4 regions of the Romboutsia sp. genome follow, and region 4 is predicted to be linked to each of the others. Evidence: riboswitches for the same ligand, from Rfam matches in the RefSeq annotation. Region 4 holds a riboswitch; each other region holds the start of a gene.
The links. A riboswitch is a leader RNA that binds a small molecule or an ion and turns the genes downstream of it on or off. The one in region 4 is predicted to bind cyclic di-GMP.
Positions count from the first base shown of each region.

Region 1: another riboswitch for cyclic di-GMP. It lies ahead of AC11VW_RS10225 (flagellar basal body protein); the one in region 4 lies ahead of AC11VW_RS00415 (YveK family protein).
Region 2: another riboswitch for cyclic di-GMP. It lies ahead of AC11VW_RS10920 (type IV pilin protein); the one in region 4 lies ahead of AC11VW_RS00415 (YveK family protein).
Region 3: another riboswitch for cyclic di-GMP. It lies ahead of AC11VW_RS02825 (glycosyltransferase); the one in region 4 lies ahead of AC11VW_RS00415 (YveK family protein).

Region 1 covers NZ_JBXKIW010000065.1:9,378-12,931, forward strand. Annotated here, with positions in the region: gene fliF (flagellar basal-body MS-ring/collar protein FliF) at 1-834, opposite strand, end outside; gene fliE (flagellar hook-basal body complex protein FliE) at 857-1,180, opposite strand; gene flgC (flagellar basal body rod protein FlgC) at 1,198-1,602, opposite strand; gene AC11VW_RS10225 (flagellar basal body protein) at 1,607-1,933, opposite strand; cyclic di-GMP riboswitch class I at 2,366-2,450, opposite strand; gene AC11VW_RS10230 (tetratricopeptide repeat-containing glycosyltransferase family 2 protein) at 2,695-3,554, shown strand, end outside.
Region 2 covers NZ_JBXKIW010000072.1:13,560-17,113, reverse strand. Annotated here, with positions in the region: gene AC11VW_RS10925 (GspE/PulE family protein) at 1-951, opposite strand, end outside; gene AC11VW_RS10920 (type IV pilin protein) at 1,087-1,560, opposite strand; cyclic di-GMP riboswitch class II at 1,689-1,771, opposite strand; gene AC11VW_RS10915 (ribose-phosphate diphosphokinase) at 2,015-2,965, opposite strand; gene glmU (bifunctional UDP-N-acetylglucosamine diphosphorylase/glucosamine-1-phosphate N-acetyltransferase GlmU) at 3,052-3,554, opposite strand, start outside.
Region 3 covers NZ_JBXKIW010000023.1:11,343-14,896, reverse strand. Annotated here, with positions in the region: gene AC11VW_RS02825 (glycosyltransferase) at 202-1,329, opposite strand; cyclic di-GMP riboswitch class II at 1,528-1,610, opposite strand; gene AC11VW_RS02820 (MATE family efflux transporter) at 1,859-3,247, opposite strand; gene AC11VW_RS02815 (MarR family winged helix-turn-helix transcriptional regulator) at 3,259-3,554, opposite strand, start outside.
Region 4 covers NZ_JBXKIW010000005.1:6,615-10,168, forward strand. Annotated here, with positions in the region: gene ispG (flavodoxin-dependent (E)-4-hydroxy-3-methylbut-2-enyl-diphosphate synthase) at 1-911, shown strand, start outside; cyclic di-GMP riboswitch class II at 1,193-1,274, shown strand; gene AC11VW_RS00415 (YveK family protein) at 1,394-2,074, shown strand; gene AC11VW_RS00420 (CpsD/CapB family tyrosine-protein kinase) at 2,086-2,817, shown strand; gene AC11VW_RS00425 (sugar transferase) at 2,849-3,538, shown strand.

The sequences.
Region 1 (3,554 bases), on a different contig from region 4:
GTCTGCATTTACAGTAGCCTTTACCTTACCTTCACCAAATATAGGCTCTAATAATCCTACAATAGACCTTTCTAAGTCTTCGCTTAATTCTTTTTCTGCTTTTCTAGCTATATCAACTCCATTTGAATTCGCTGAATTAACATTTCCTTTTTCATCAAATATACCTTCTGATAATAAATTCATATTTTGATCTATTACTTCAACATTTTGTTTTGGTATATTAGAAGTACTTGCAGATACTAATGACATTATAGACCTTACTTGACTAGGTTCTAAATTCGTACCTGGCTTCAAATTAATAGATACAGCAGCTTTTCCTGGAACACTTTCCTTAGCAAAAACTGATTTCTCACCTTGTGTTATCTGTACTCTTGCACTTTCTACTTGAGGGAAAGTTTTTATTGTCTTTTCTATCTCTCCTTGAATCATTCTTTGTTTTTTTATCTCAAATTCTTCATCAGTCATACCGAAAGAAGAACCCTCATCCATAAGTTCAAACCCCTTTGAACCATTAGATATACTACTTGATAATTCGAGTCTCAGCTTATCTACTTCTTCCTTAGGTACATATATACGATCTCCTTCTACCTTAGTCTCAACTTTTCTACTTTCTAATTCGCTAGTTATAACTTTAGCATCAGTAGAATTTAAACCTGAAAAAAGTACATCGTATTTATTATCTTTTGCATATTTAATTCCAAAAATAGTTGCCAAAATAATAGTTATAATTCCAATTATAATAGCTATCTTTTTTCCTTTTTTTAAGCCATTAAACTGTTCCTTTTTAGTGCCCATGAAATTTTTTATATTTTGTATAATTTCTTTTACATTCATTTATTTACTCCTTGTTAATAGCCTACAATTGCACTTTACTTATCTCTTGATAAGCATCAAATAACTTATTTCTAACCTCTAACATCAACTGCATTGACATTTGTGATTCCTGTACTGACAACATAACCTCGTGCATGCTTACGTTTTCACCTTTAATAAGGCCTTCTATCTTGTTGTTAGCATTCACTTGACTTTCATTTACTTTCTCTATAGCATCACCTATAACATCTGAGAAGCTTGCCTTTGACTCTTTTTTATTTACTAGCTGTTCATTATTTACCACAGTATTTTCTATACCTTGTGTAAATATATTTGACTTCGCTGCTATAGCACTTATACCTTGCATATACTCACCTCTTTATATTATCTTCCTATTTCTAGTGCTTTTGATAGCATACTTTTTTGTGCATTTAAAGTATCAACGTTAGATTCATAAGCTCTAGACGCCGTTATTAAATCTGACATTTCAACTAACATATCCACATTAGGATATTCCACATATCCCTTTTCATCTGCATCTGGATGTTCTGGCTCATATAGTTTTCTAAGAGGAGACTTATCTTCTTCTATTGATACAGTTTTTACACCTAGCATACCTAATTTCTCATCATAATTTTCAGAAAAAGTAGCAACTTTACGTTTATATGCCCCACCATCTTCAGTTCTTGTAGTTTTAGAATTTGCCACATTTGATGATATAATATCCATTCTCAATCTCTCTGCAGAAAGACCACTTGCACTAATTCTCATTCCACTAAAAACGCTCATTTACTTACCTCCCCGATATTACACTTTTTATCATCGCTAACTTAGTATTAGTAAGGTTCACTAAAGCATTATACTCAAGTGTTGTCGATGCTTGATTTACCTTTTCATTTTCTAAATCAATATTGTTTCCATCTTCTCTCATAACTGAAGTTGTATCAGTTTTTACTTCTATTTTAGGTTTATTTCCCATACTATCATTTAACGTTTCTTCAAAAGTTACATATTTTCTCTTATATTCTGGTGTATTTATATTTGCAATATTATTTGCAATAGTTTTACTTCTTAAGTCTGTAGCATCTAAGCTCATTTTCATTAAATTGTATATATCCATAACCCCTCCTAATTTGTTATTTTCAATAAAAAAACTATCCTCGAAAAGAATAGTTTAAATTACTTTTATAATATTATTCCTCATTGCTAATTGCTTGAATGCAAACCAAAATAAAATTATAAAATAAATTTTAACTACACAATTATCCAACGTTTTTATTTCATTTTAGTAAGCTATAATCTACATTATACACTTTTTTTCAATGACATTCTACATTTTAATATAAATATGACAACTATTTTCTAACTTTTTTGACTTTTTTAGATATAATAATTCATATTTTCCCTTTATGTGAAGTTATTCTTATTTTATTTTGAGTTCGACTTACAATTTATAATAATAATTATAATACATTGTTTTTTTCACACAAAAAAATACCCTTGAAAGAGTATTTTGTTATATCAGCAGTGATAACAAAAAGTTTATTAACTCTTCGGCAGCTGGCTGGCATAGTTTTTTAACTTTAGCCCCTATAGTTTTGCGTCGCTAGATTTCCCTAGGTTTGCCTATTAAATTTTATTTATATGTAAATTATACCATAATCTTACATAATATGAAACTTTTTTATTATATTTAAATATTTAAAGTCAGGATATTAGCGTCCTAACGATATCTAACATATATGCTAAATTTAAAGCTAAAAGAAAATCATAAATTAGCTTTTCTCAGTTATCAGAGCAATTAAATATAAATAAGGTTAAAAATAATACTTTTCATCCGTATAATAACTTTAGTATTCATAAAATTTGGAGGATAATATATTGCAAAAATTAAGTTTAGTAATGATTACTAAAAATGAAGAGTTTAAATTAAAAAGATGCTTAGAATGTGTTAAAAATATAGTTAACGAAATAATAATTGTAGATACAGGGTCTACAGATAAAACTAAAGATATAGCATTAGAATTTAATGCTAAAGTATATGATTATAAGTGGGATGATAATTTTGCTAATGCTAGAAATTATGCTATTAGCAAATCTAGTGGTGATTGGAACTTAATATTAGATGCAGACGAATTTATTATTAATATAGATTTAAATAGTATTTATAAATTTATGAATTCTAAAGATAAGACTATAGGTCAAATAAAAATAGTTAATTTATTTGAACAAGATGGTGAAATAAGAAAATCTAATTCTTTTATATCTAGATTAGCTCCTAAGGGTGTTTATTTTAATGGAAGTATTCACGAACAATTGGATTCTAGTTATCCTCGTAAAAGAGTAGATATCGAGTTAGAGCATGATGGGTATTTACATACTAATAAATTTGAGAGAAATATTTCTTTGATACTTAATGAATTGAAAGAAAATAGAAATAATTCATATTTATTGTATCAAGCAGCTAAGACTTATTATAGTAACAAGATGTATAAAGAGGCCTTACCTTATTTCGACGCTTTTTATACTAATTTTAATGTTGATACTGATGCTTTCGTTAAAGATGGTTTGATTCTTTATTTATACAATATTATTAAGGCTAATGAGTTAGAAAAAGGATTAAAAATTATCGATGATAACTTTGATATAATGAATAAATATTGTGATTTTTACTTTGTTTGTGGTGTATTTTTTACGGAATTAGTTGCTTCTAATCCTGAGCAGTATATGTGTTATTTTGC
Region 2 (3,554 bases), on a different contig from region 4:
TACTACAAGTATTAGTCCATATGGTTTTGCTAAAAACTCATCATATATTTCTATACTTTGTGGGCTAAATCCTAATTTTTCTTTACTAACCATGAAACTTGATTTATCAAGTACTCTCATAACGACTTTTTCATCTTTACTAGTTGGCATTGTGGATACTCTAAAATCTACAGGTTTACTATCTACTATTAAATATATTCTACCATCTTGCGGCAATCTTTTCTCTGAAATATTTAAGTTCGCCATTATTTTTATTCTACTTATTATTGCTTTATACGCTTTTGCACTTGTTTTCATATGTTCCATGAGAATCCCGTCTAATCTGAATCTAACCCTCATGAAATCTCCGTCATATTCTATGTGTATATCACTTGCTTTTTTTCTAACTGCACTTTCTAAAATATTGTGAACTAATCTGACTATAGGAGCTGAGTTTACATCTTCTTCTCCTGTTATTTCATCTTTTAACGTGTTTTGTATATCATTTTTTGCGTATTCACTTATCGCTTTATCTATATCTGTATTTGAATACCATACTTCTATTGCTTGGTTTATTTCTGATATCGTTGCTATATTTGGTACTATATCCATACCTGTTATACGTCTAACATCTTGGATAGCTTCTCTATCTTGAGGATCTTCCATTGCCAGATACAGCCTGTTGTCTTCTATTTTATATGGAAATACTTTGTATCTTTTGCATATATTTTGTGGTATTTTTGGTATTGCCTCTGGTCTTATATTTGATGGGGTAAGATCTATGTTATCTACATTTAGTAGTTCTGTTAGTACGTTTGTTAGTAATTCTGCACTTATTAATCCTTGCTCTATAAGGATTTCACCTATTCTTTTTCCTGTTCCTTTTTGTAGAGATAGTGCTTTTTGTAATTGTTCTTCTGTTATGTATCCGTATTGAACTAATTTATCTCCAATTCTTATTTTTTTTGGCATATTTTCACCTCATTTATGTTATATAAGCTTTAAATTGATATCTTTTTAAGATTTATAATAAATAAAAATACAATTAAGTATTTATTATAAAAAAAAGAGTTTAAATCTTAAAGATAAAAACTCTTTTTCATTAAATTAATTTCCTTTTATAAGTGTATAACTAAGCGTTGTTGCACTTACATAACCATTCGTAGTTTTAGCGGCCTCAGTTTTTCCAATCCCTAAATCTTTGACTAATTTATTTTGGGCCTTATCACTAAAAGTAGCTGTAACTTGTAATACTAAATCAGTTGGAACTGATCCAGTTAATGTATAGGTAGCCCCTTCAAATGGTTTAGATAAGTTCTCAATCTCTCCTGCTAGAGCATTTTCTAACGTCACCGTACCTGATGTTGCAGGATATGCTCCTGTATCCGAATATTTAGCTAGCGATGCAGATTTTATAGCACTTATATCTGTTTCTAAACTAGCAACTTTACTTTTTTCTATATTTTTAAATAAAGCTGGTACTGCCACTACTGCTAACACTCCTATAATAGCTATTACTACTAATAATTCCACTAAAGTGAAACCTTTATTATTTTTCTTTTTCTTGAAGTTTTTTATCATATAACTTCCCCCTTATTATTTTTTTATATAATATCCCTCAACCAATATAAGTCCTAATCATTTATCAGGAATATTTTACCAAAACAAAAAGACCATCCTTATCTCTTAGCTAACTTAAAGTTAACTTAAATAAACATAGTCGGTTGCACCACTAGCTCCATATATCCTAGGTGCCCATATACAGGATATACTTCATCGTCTCTAATCACTACCATTTATTTACATAATACCATGTATTTCTTTTAAAATCAACAAATTCAATATATATTTTTACTACTTTAGTGTATTAAAATACATATTATATTTAATCGATTATATATATTTTAATAATACTACAGAACTATTCTTGTACTAATTTGAAATATAATCTAATTATAATAATTTCTCAGGAAATCTTTCAGAAAAAAATACACCCTATTTATAATAAATAAGGTGTATCTAGTAATATTATTAATTAGAATAATATACTAACAGACTCGTTAGAGAATATTTTCTTTATAGCATCCCCAAATAAAGGAGCTACAGTCTTGATTTGTATTTTATCTATTTTCTTATCTTCAGGAAGTTGTATAGTATCAAGTACTATTAACTCACTTATAACTGAACTTTCTATTCTTTCTATAGCTGGCCCTGATAATACTCCATGTGTACAACAAGCATAAACATCCTTAGCACCAAATTCTCTAAGTGCATTGGCTGCATTTACTATTGTTCCAGCTGTATCTATCATGTCATCTAATAATATAACATTCTTTCCTTTAACTTCGCCTATTATGTTCATTATTTCAGATACGTTAGCTTTAGGTCTTCTTTTGTCTATTATAGCTATTGGAACATCTCCATCTAAGCTATTAGCAAATTTTCTAGATCTTGTAACACTTCCTAAATCAGGTGATACTACTACTAAATCTTGTATTTGCTTTTCGTTGAAATAATCTGCTAGTATTTTTCCACCTTGCAGATGATCTAGAGGTATATCAAAGTATCCTTGGATTTGCGCTGCATGTAAATCCATTGTTAATACTCTATCCGCTCCTGCTGCCGTTAATAAGTTAGCAACTAACTTAGCCGTGATTGGATCTCTCGCCTTAGCTTTTCTATCTTGTCTTGCATATCCGTAATAAGGTATAACTGCTGTTATTCTTCCTGCTGATGCTCTTTTCATTGCATCTATCATTATTAATAATTCCATTAAGTTATCATTTACTGGACTATTTGTTGATTGAACTACGAAAACATCACATCCTCTTACTGTTTCCTTGATGTTTACTGATATTTCTCCATCGCTGAATGTTCCAACTTCACAGTCTGCTACTGGTACTCCTATGTAATCAGCTATCTTCTTAGCTAATTCTTTAGATGAATTTCCTGCAAGTATTTTGATTTCGCTTCCGCTAGTATTCATGTACATCCTCCCGAAAATTTAAACATTTGTTATATTTATTAAAAATTCAAGGCTATAGTGCCTAAAAATAATAATCCATTTAGTTGCTATTTCTTATCTTTTTGTTGTTGGTTTTCTACCCAACCTTCTTTTACTACCTGTCTTTGTCTTGCTATTGCTAATGCTCCTTGTGGAACATCTTCTGTTATAGTTGAGCCTGTAGCTATGTATCCTTTTTCCTCTACCGTTACTGGTGCAACTAAATTAGAGTTTGAGCCTATGAATGCTCCATCTTTTACTACAGATTTAAATTTACTTTTACCATCGTAGTTTACAAATACTACTCCACATCCGATGTTTACGTTCTTTCCAACGTGTGCATCTCCTATGTAAGAAAGATGTGATGCTTTAGAATTGTCTTCTATTGTAGCATTTTTAACTTCTACGAAGTCTCCTATTTTTACGTTGTTTCCTATGTTACTATTTGGTCTTAAGTATGCATATGGTCCTACTGTTGTGTTCTCTCCAACTATACTGTCTACTATTGTTGAGTTCTCTACCTCTGTATAATCACCAATTTGTGAATTTGTTATACTAGAATTCATTCCAA
Region 3 (3,554 bases), on a different contig from region 4:
CCTAATATGATAATACTATCAATGCATAAAAATAACGTCAAAATTAAATTTATTATAAAAAATAATAACACAATGTACTTCTTTAAAAATGCTTTAAGTAAATTCTGTTTATTGTATCTCATTTTATCCCTCATCTTCTCAATCGAGCATAGATATTTGACTTTTATATAATCAAATATTTCTACTTGTAATACCTAGTAATTATAATACTCTCCCCATTTTACTCATGATTTTTTTATGTTCATATTTTTTTTCTTCTACATATGATTTTATTTTATGCTTAAATATTTCTTCATCAAACATTAAAGCATGATTTCTGATATCTTGTTTATTCCACTGCATTTCATTAAACTGCAATACAGCATCTTTTAAACTATTAACTGTTTGATCTTTAAAGAATAAACCTGTTTGATCAGCAACTACAGTTTCTAAAGCCCCCCCTTTGCCAAAAGCTATAACAGGTCGTCCGCTAGCTTGTGCTTCAAGTGGAGTTATTCCAAAATCTTCTTCTCCAGGGAATATAAATGCCCTACACTTAGAATAATATTCCTTTATAACTTCATCAGGTTGTCTTCCTAATATTTTTACATTTGGCTTAGCTATAGATTTTAAATATTCAAGTTGTGATCCTCCTCCTATAACAACCAAAGGTAACCCTAATTCATTAAATACTTCTACTGCTAAATCAACCCTCTTATAAGGAACTAGTCTAGATACTATTAAAAAGTATTCTTCATCAGTATCAGATATATTGAAATATGACCCTTTTACTGGTGGATGTATAACATCTGCTTCTTTTCCATAATGTTTATAGATTTTTTTTGCAACATTCTTTGAATTTGCAATATAATAATCAACTCTATCTGCAGATGCTCTATCCCAAATACGTATGTAGTTCATTATATATTTAATAAGTTGCTTCTTTAATTTCCCCATATTCTCTCTTTCCATATATTCATTGTAAAATTCCCATGCATACCTCATTGGAGAATGACAATAACATATATGTGTAGTATCTGGAGGTGTTATTATACCTTTTGCACATGAAGATGAACTTGATAAAACCACATCATATTCATTAAAATCAAACTGCTCCCATGCAGTTGGCATAAATGGTAAATACATTTGATGCTTTACATTTCCCTTAGGAAAATTTTGTATAAAGCTTGTTTTTACATCTATATTTTTTAACTCTTCATCTAGATTATTTTCATTATATGAAATCGTATATATAGGAGCTTGTTCATATATTTGCTTAAAGTTTATAATTACCTTTTCTGCTCCACCCATATTAGTTAGCCAATCATGAGCAATTGCTATTTTAGTCATTTTTTCCTCCGCTTTTTAAATAACTTATCTTATAAATAAGCTACTTTCTTTTGCTCTTTTGATTCTTCTACTATTGCCTTATTTACTTGTTACCCTCTCGTTTGATTACCCTATTTTTAGATACAAAAAAAAGACTATATTTTCTGTACACCAGAAACATATAAAGTTATACTTTATATATGTTTCTGTGTTTTTTCAGTAATTATAGCCGGTTGCACCACTATCTCCATATGCCTCAGGTGCCCAGGTACAAGACATACTTCTCAGTTTCTATCTATTTCTTAACATTTATGCTAAATATTAACATTTAATGTGTTATTTGTATATATATTCGACAAAACTAGTTCTTTTACTGCAAAACTTGAATTTCATTTTTAAAGTAATTTGCTTGTTTTTTTCTTTTATATGAATTTTGTTAATTTCAATTTTATTTTTCAATATAAAACATTAATATCCACCTTATCTATATTTACATTAAAGATATAATCTACGACTGTGCTCATTTATATTTCTTCTCTACTTATAGATTTTATACTGCAGTAACTGTTACTTCTTCACTTAATTCATATTCTTCATTTACAGAGTATTTTCTAATCTCTTTAATTAAAACTATACCTGTTATAAGTGCTGATACAATGTCAGCAGTAGGTTGTGCAAACCAAACTCCATTTAAACCAAAGAAATTAGGTAATATAAATATCATAGGTATTAATATTATAACTTGCCTTAATAAACCTAATACTATAGCCATCTTTGCTTTTCCTGTTGACTGCATGTAGTTACTACCTACTATAGATACCCCTATTATTGGCATTGCAAATGCATATTTGCTTAATCCACTTACAGTTATATTCATAAGTTGTACATCCTTATTAAACATTCCAACTAAAACTTGTGGTGCAAGCTGTACAAATAAAGCACCTAATACAAATATAAATGTTGCTGATAATAAACTTATTTTTAAAGTTTTTTTAGCCCTATCATAATTTTTAGCTCCGTAGTTAAATCCTACTATAGGTTGCATTCCTTGCACAAAACCAAATGCAGGCATTATAAATATCATACTTATTGAACTTATTGTTGCCATTGCTCCTATTGATAAATCTCCACCATATTTTTTTAATGAAATGTTTAATATAATCTGAACCAAACTATTCGTCATTTGCATTGCAAATGGAGCACAACCTATTGAGAATATTGCTGCTATAATTGTTTTATTTAACTTTAAATTTATTTTTCTAAGTTTTACGTTTGATTTTCCTCTTACATAATATGATAATCCCCACATTGATGTAGTTGCTTGGGATATTATAGTGGCAAATGCCGCTCCTTGTATTCCCATATTAAATACAAATATAAATAATGCATCTAATATTATATTGGTAACACAACCTACAATCATTATAATAGCTGAAAGCTTTGGATTTCCATCGCCTCTTATTAAATTACTAAACATCATTGACATTATACTAAATGCTGTTCCAAGTAGTATTACACTCATATAAGATTTTGCATAATTAAGCGTACCTTCACTTGCTCCGAATATAATAAGTATTTTATTTAAAAATATTATTCCAACTATAGATAATGTAATACCTATTATCACTGCTAAACTTATTGTATTTCCTATTATACGTTCAGCATCTTCTTTTTTTCCTTCACCTAACTTTATAGATACATTTGTAGTTGATCCTACACCTACAAGTGTTCCAAAGGCAATTATTATTGTCATTATTGGCATTGCCACTCCAAGACCTGTTATTGCCATAGGACCAACACCTGGTATATTTCCTATAAACATTCTATCTACTACATTATAAAGTGCACTTACCATCATCCCTATAATTGCTGGCACTGAATATTTTAATAGTAACTTACCAATTGGCTCTGTGCCTAATATATTCTGATTATTATCCATAATCTTCCTCCTTATATATTTATATTTTTACATACTTTTTCAAGTAGATTTTTTAGTGTTTCTTCTTCTTCCTTAGTTAAATTTTCACTTATTTTTTCGTTCCAATCATCAAAAACACTATATATATCTTCTTTAACTTCTCTAGATTTTTCTGTTAAATAGATTCTATTAGCCCTTTTATCATCTATATCTTTAACTCTCGTTATGAATTCTTGTTCTTCTAGTTTTTTTAGAGCTCTAGCAGTTGTACCTTTATCTATTTTTAATCTTTCAGATATTTCTTCTTGATTTTTTCCATCTTGAGCAT
Region 4 (3,554 bases):
ATGTAGGCTGTGACATAGTCAGAGTAGCAGTGCCAGACATGGAAGCGGCAAAAGCAATAGGTGAAATAAAAAGAGCAGCTAATATACCAGTAATAGCTGATATACACTTTGATCATAGACTAGCAATAGAAGCAATAGACCAAGGAGTGGATGGAGTTAGAATAAATCCAGGAAACATTGGAAGCATAGAAAAAGTTAAAATGGTAGTAGAAAAGTGTAAGCAAAAAAACCTAAAGATAAGAATCGGCGTAAACGGTGGTTCATTAGAAAAAGAACTACTAGAAAAGTATGGATCAGCAACGGCTGAGGCACTAGTTGAAAGTGCACTAGGACATGTGAAAATACTAGAAGACCTAGACTTTAGAAATATTGTAATATCACTTAAATCATCAGATATATACAAAACAATAGAAGCCTATGAACTAATAGCTAAAAAAGTAGACTATCCACTACACATAGGAATAACAGAATCAGGAAGTGTAAAAAAAGGAACAATAAAATCTTCAATCGGAGTAGGAGCAATGCTTCTAAAAGGAATAGGGGACACAGTTAGAATATCACTAACAGGAGATCCTTGTGAAGAAATTATAGTTGGAAAAGAAATACTAAGAAGCTTAGATTTATTAAATGATAAAATAAAAGTAATATCTTGCCCAACATGTGGAAGATGTAACATAGACCTTATCAGTGTGGTAAATGAAGTAGAAGAAAAAATAAACCACATGGAAAAAGATATAACAGTAGCCATAATGGGATGTGCAGTAAACGGACCAGGAGAAGCAAGAGAAGCCGATATCGGAATAGCTGGTGGAAAAGGCGAAGGACTACTGTTTAAAAAAGGTGAAATAGTTAGAAAGATAAAAGGAAATGACTTAGTAAAAGAATTACTGCAAGAAATAGAAAAATATTAAAAAAAAGTACTAATATGTTGAAGCATATTAGTATTTTTTTATTGGAAAATAAAGTGAAAATCAATAAAATTCATATAAAATAAGTGAAAATAAGTAAATTGCTTTAAAAATGAAATGCTAGTTTTGTAGCAAAAGAACTAGTTTTGTAACAAAAAGGCTAGTTTTGTAACAAAAGAACTAATTTTGCGATAAAAAAACTAGTTTTGTAACAAAAGAACTAGTTTTGTCGAAGATATATAAAAATAATACATATAATGTTACTATTTACCTATAAATGGTAACAAATAAATAGAAACTGAGAAATATGTCTCGTATCTGGGCACCTGGGACATATGGAGTTAGTGGTGCAACCGGCTATAATTACTGTAAAACACAGGAATATAAAGTATAACTTTATATATTCTTAGTGGCAGAAAATATAGTCTTTTTTTGTGCCTAAAAAAATAGGCATTGTAAATATAAAATAATATGGAGGAAAGCAAATGGAGGAAACAATCGACTTAAGAGAGTATTTTGGCATCATTAAAAAAAGATTTTGGATTATAGCAATTATAACAGTAGTAGCAGTGTTTGTTAGCGCAGGGGTAAGTTTCTTTGTATTAAAACCAGTATATGAAGCAAATTCAACGATAATAGTAAATACTGACCAAGACAAACAAACACAAATGATAACACAAGATCAAGTTATAGTAACAGAAAAGCTAGCAGTAACATATGGAGAAATAATAAAATCAAGAACAGTATTAAAACCAGTAATAGATAATTTGAAATTAGACCTAACATATGAAGAACTATCAAAAAAGATAACAATATTGCCAGTCCAAGACACTCAAATAATAAGTATAAGTGTACAAGACACAAACAAACAAAAAGCTAGAGATATAGCAAATGAAATTCCAAAAGTATTCACAAAAGAAGCAAAAAGAATAACAAAAGCAAATAGTGTAGAAGTAATAGATAAAGCTATCGTACCACATGAGCCTATTAAACCCAATAAGATAATGAACGTTGCAATAGCAGCAGTACTTGGAGTTATGATAGGTCTATTTGTTGTGTTTTTGATAGAATATTTAGACAATAAAATAAAAACACCACAAGATATAGAAAAACACCTAGGATTACCAATATTAGGAGTAATACCAAATGAAAAAATAGCAAAATAGGGGGATAACAAATGAATAAAGTAATAAGTATAAATAAACCAAAATCTCCTATAGCAGAAGCATATAGAGGAATAAGAACAAGCATAGAATTTGCAAACTTAGATAAAGAAATAAAAATAATAAGTGTAACAAGTAGTAGAAAAGACGAAGGTAAAAGTACAGTAATCTCAAACTTAGCAGCAAGCTTTGCAAACCTAGAAAAAAAAGTACTAATGTTAGATGGAGACTTAAGAAATCCAAGTGTACATAGAATGTTTGGACTAAGCAACATACATGGACTTACAGATGTGCTTGTTAATAATAAAACATTTGTAGAGTGTGTACACTGTACAGATACAAAGAACTTACACGTACTAACATGTGGTCAAGTACCACCAAACCCATCAGAAATGCTATCGTCTAAAAAGATGAGAGAGTTTGTGGAAAGTCTAAAAGAGCATTATGATTACATATTTATAGATGCACCACCAATAGGACTAGTTACAGATGCAGGAATAATATCAACATATACAGATGGGACAGTATTTGTAGTTGGTGCTAACGAAACAGATGTAGAAATGGTAAAGCTAGCTAAAGAAAGATTAGACAATGTTGGAGCTAATATACTAGGAACAGTACTTAACAAATTTGAAGCAAATAGTTCAGGATATGATTATTACGATTATTATTACAAAGAAGAAAAAAGCGGCAGAGCGTCAAGAAATAATAAGAAAAAGAATAAAAAAGAAAAAGCAATGGCATAAAATAAAAATTTAATATTATGGGGGGATAGTAGTGCAAGCAAACGTTATATTTGAAGATGAAGTGGATGAATCAGCCGTAGCTATTGACTTAAACCATATTGAAACCAATAATTCAATGTTTTACATAGTAAGTAAAAGGATAATAGACATTGTTGGTTCTTTAGTTGGAATTATATTATTATCACCATTATTTTTAGCAGTAGCTATATTAATAAAGCTAGAAGACCCAAAGGGCAAAATATTCTTTACACAAGAGAGAAATGGACGGTATCCAAAAACTTTCAAGATGTATAAGTTTAGAAGTATGGTACATAACGCAGAAGAACTACTAGAAACATTAAAGGACCAAAATGAACAAACAGGTCCAGTATTTAAAATGAAATATGACCCTAGAATAACAAAAATAGGGAACTTTATTAGAAAAACAAGTATAGATGAATTACCGCAGTTATTCAACGTACTTAAAGGGGATATGAGTCTAGTTGGCCCTAGACCACCAATCCCCCATGAAGTACAACAGTATACACCATACCAAATCCAAAGGCTTGTGGTAAAGCCGGGTCTTACTTGCATATGGCAAGTAAGTGGAAGAAATAGCATTGATTTTGATGGTTGGGTAGACCTTGACATTAAGTATATACGGACAAGAAGTTTATTACTTGATATTAAATTGATATTTAAAACATTTTTTGTTTTATTTGGAGATGAAAATGCATCGTAGTATTTAAATATATATA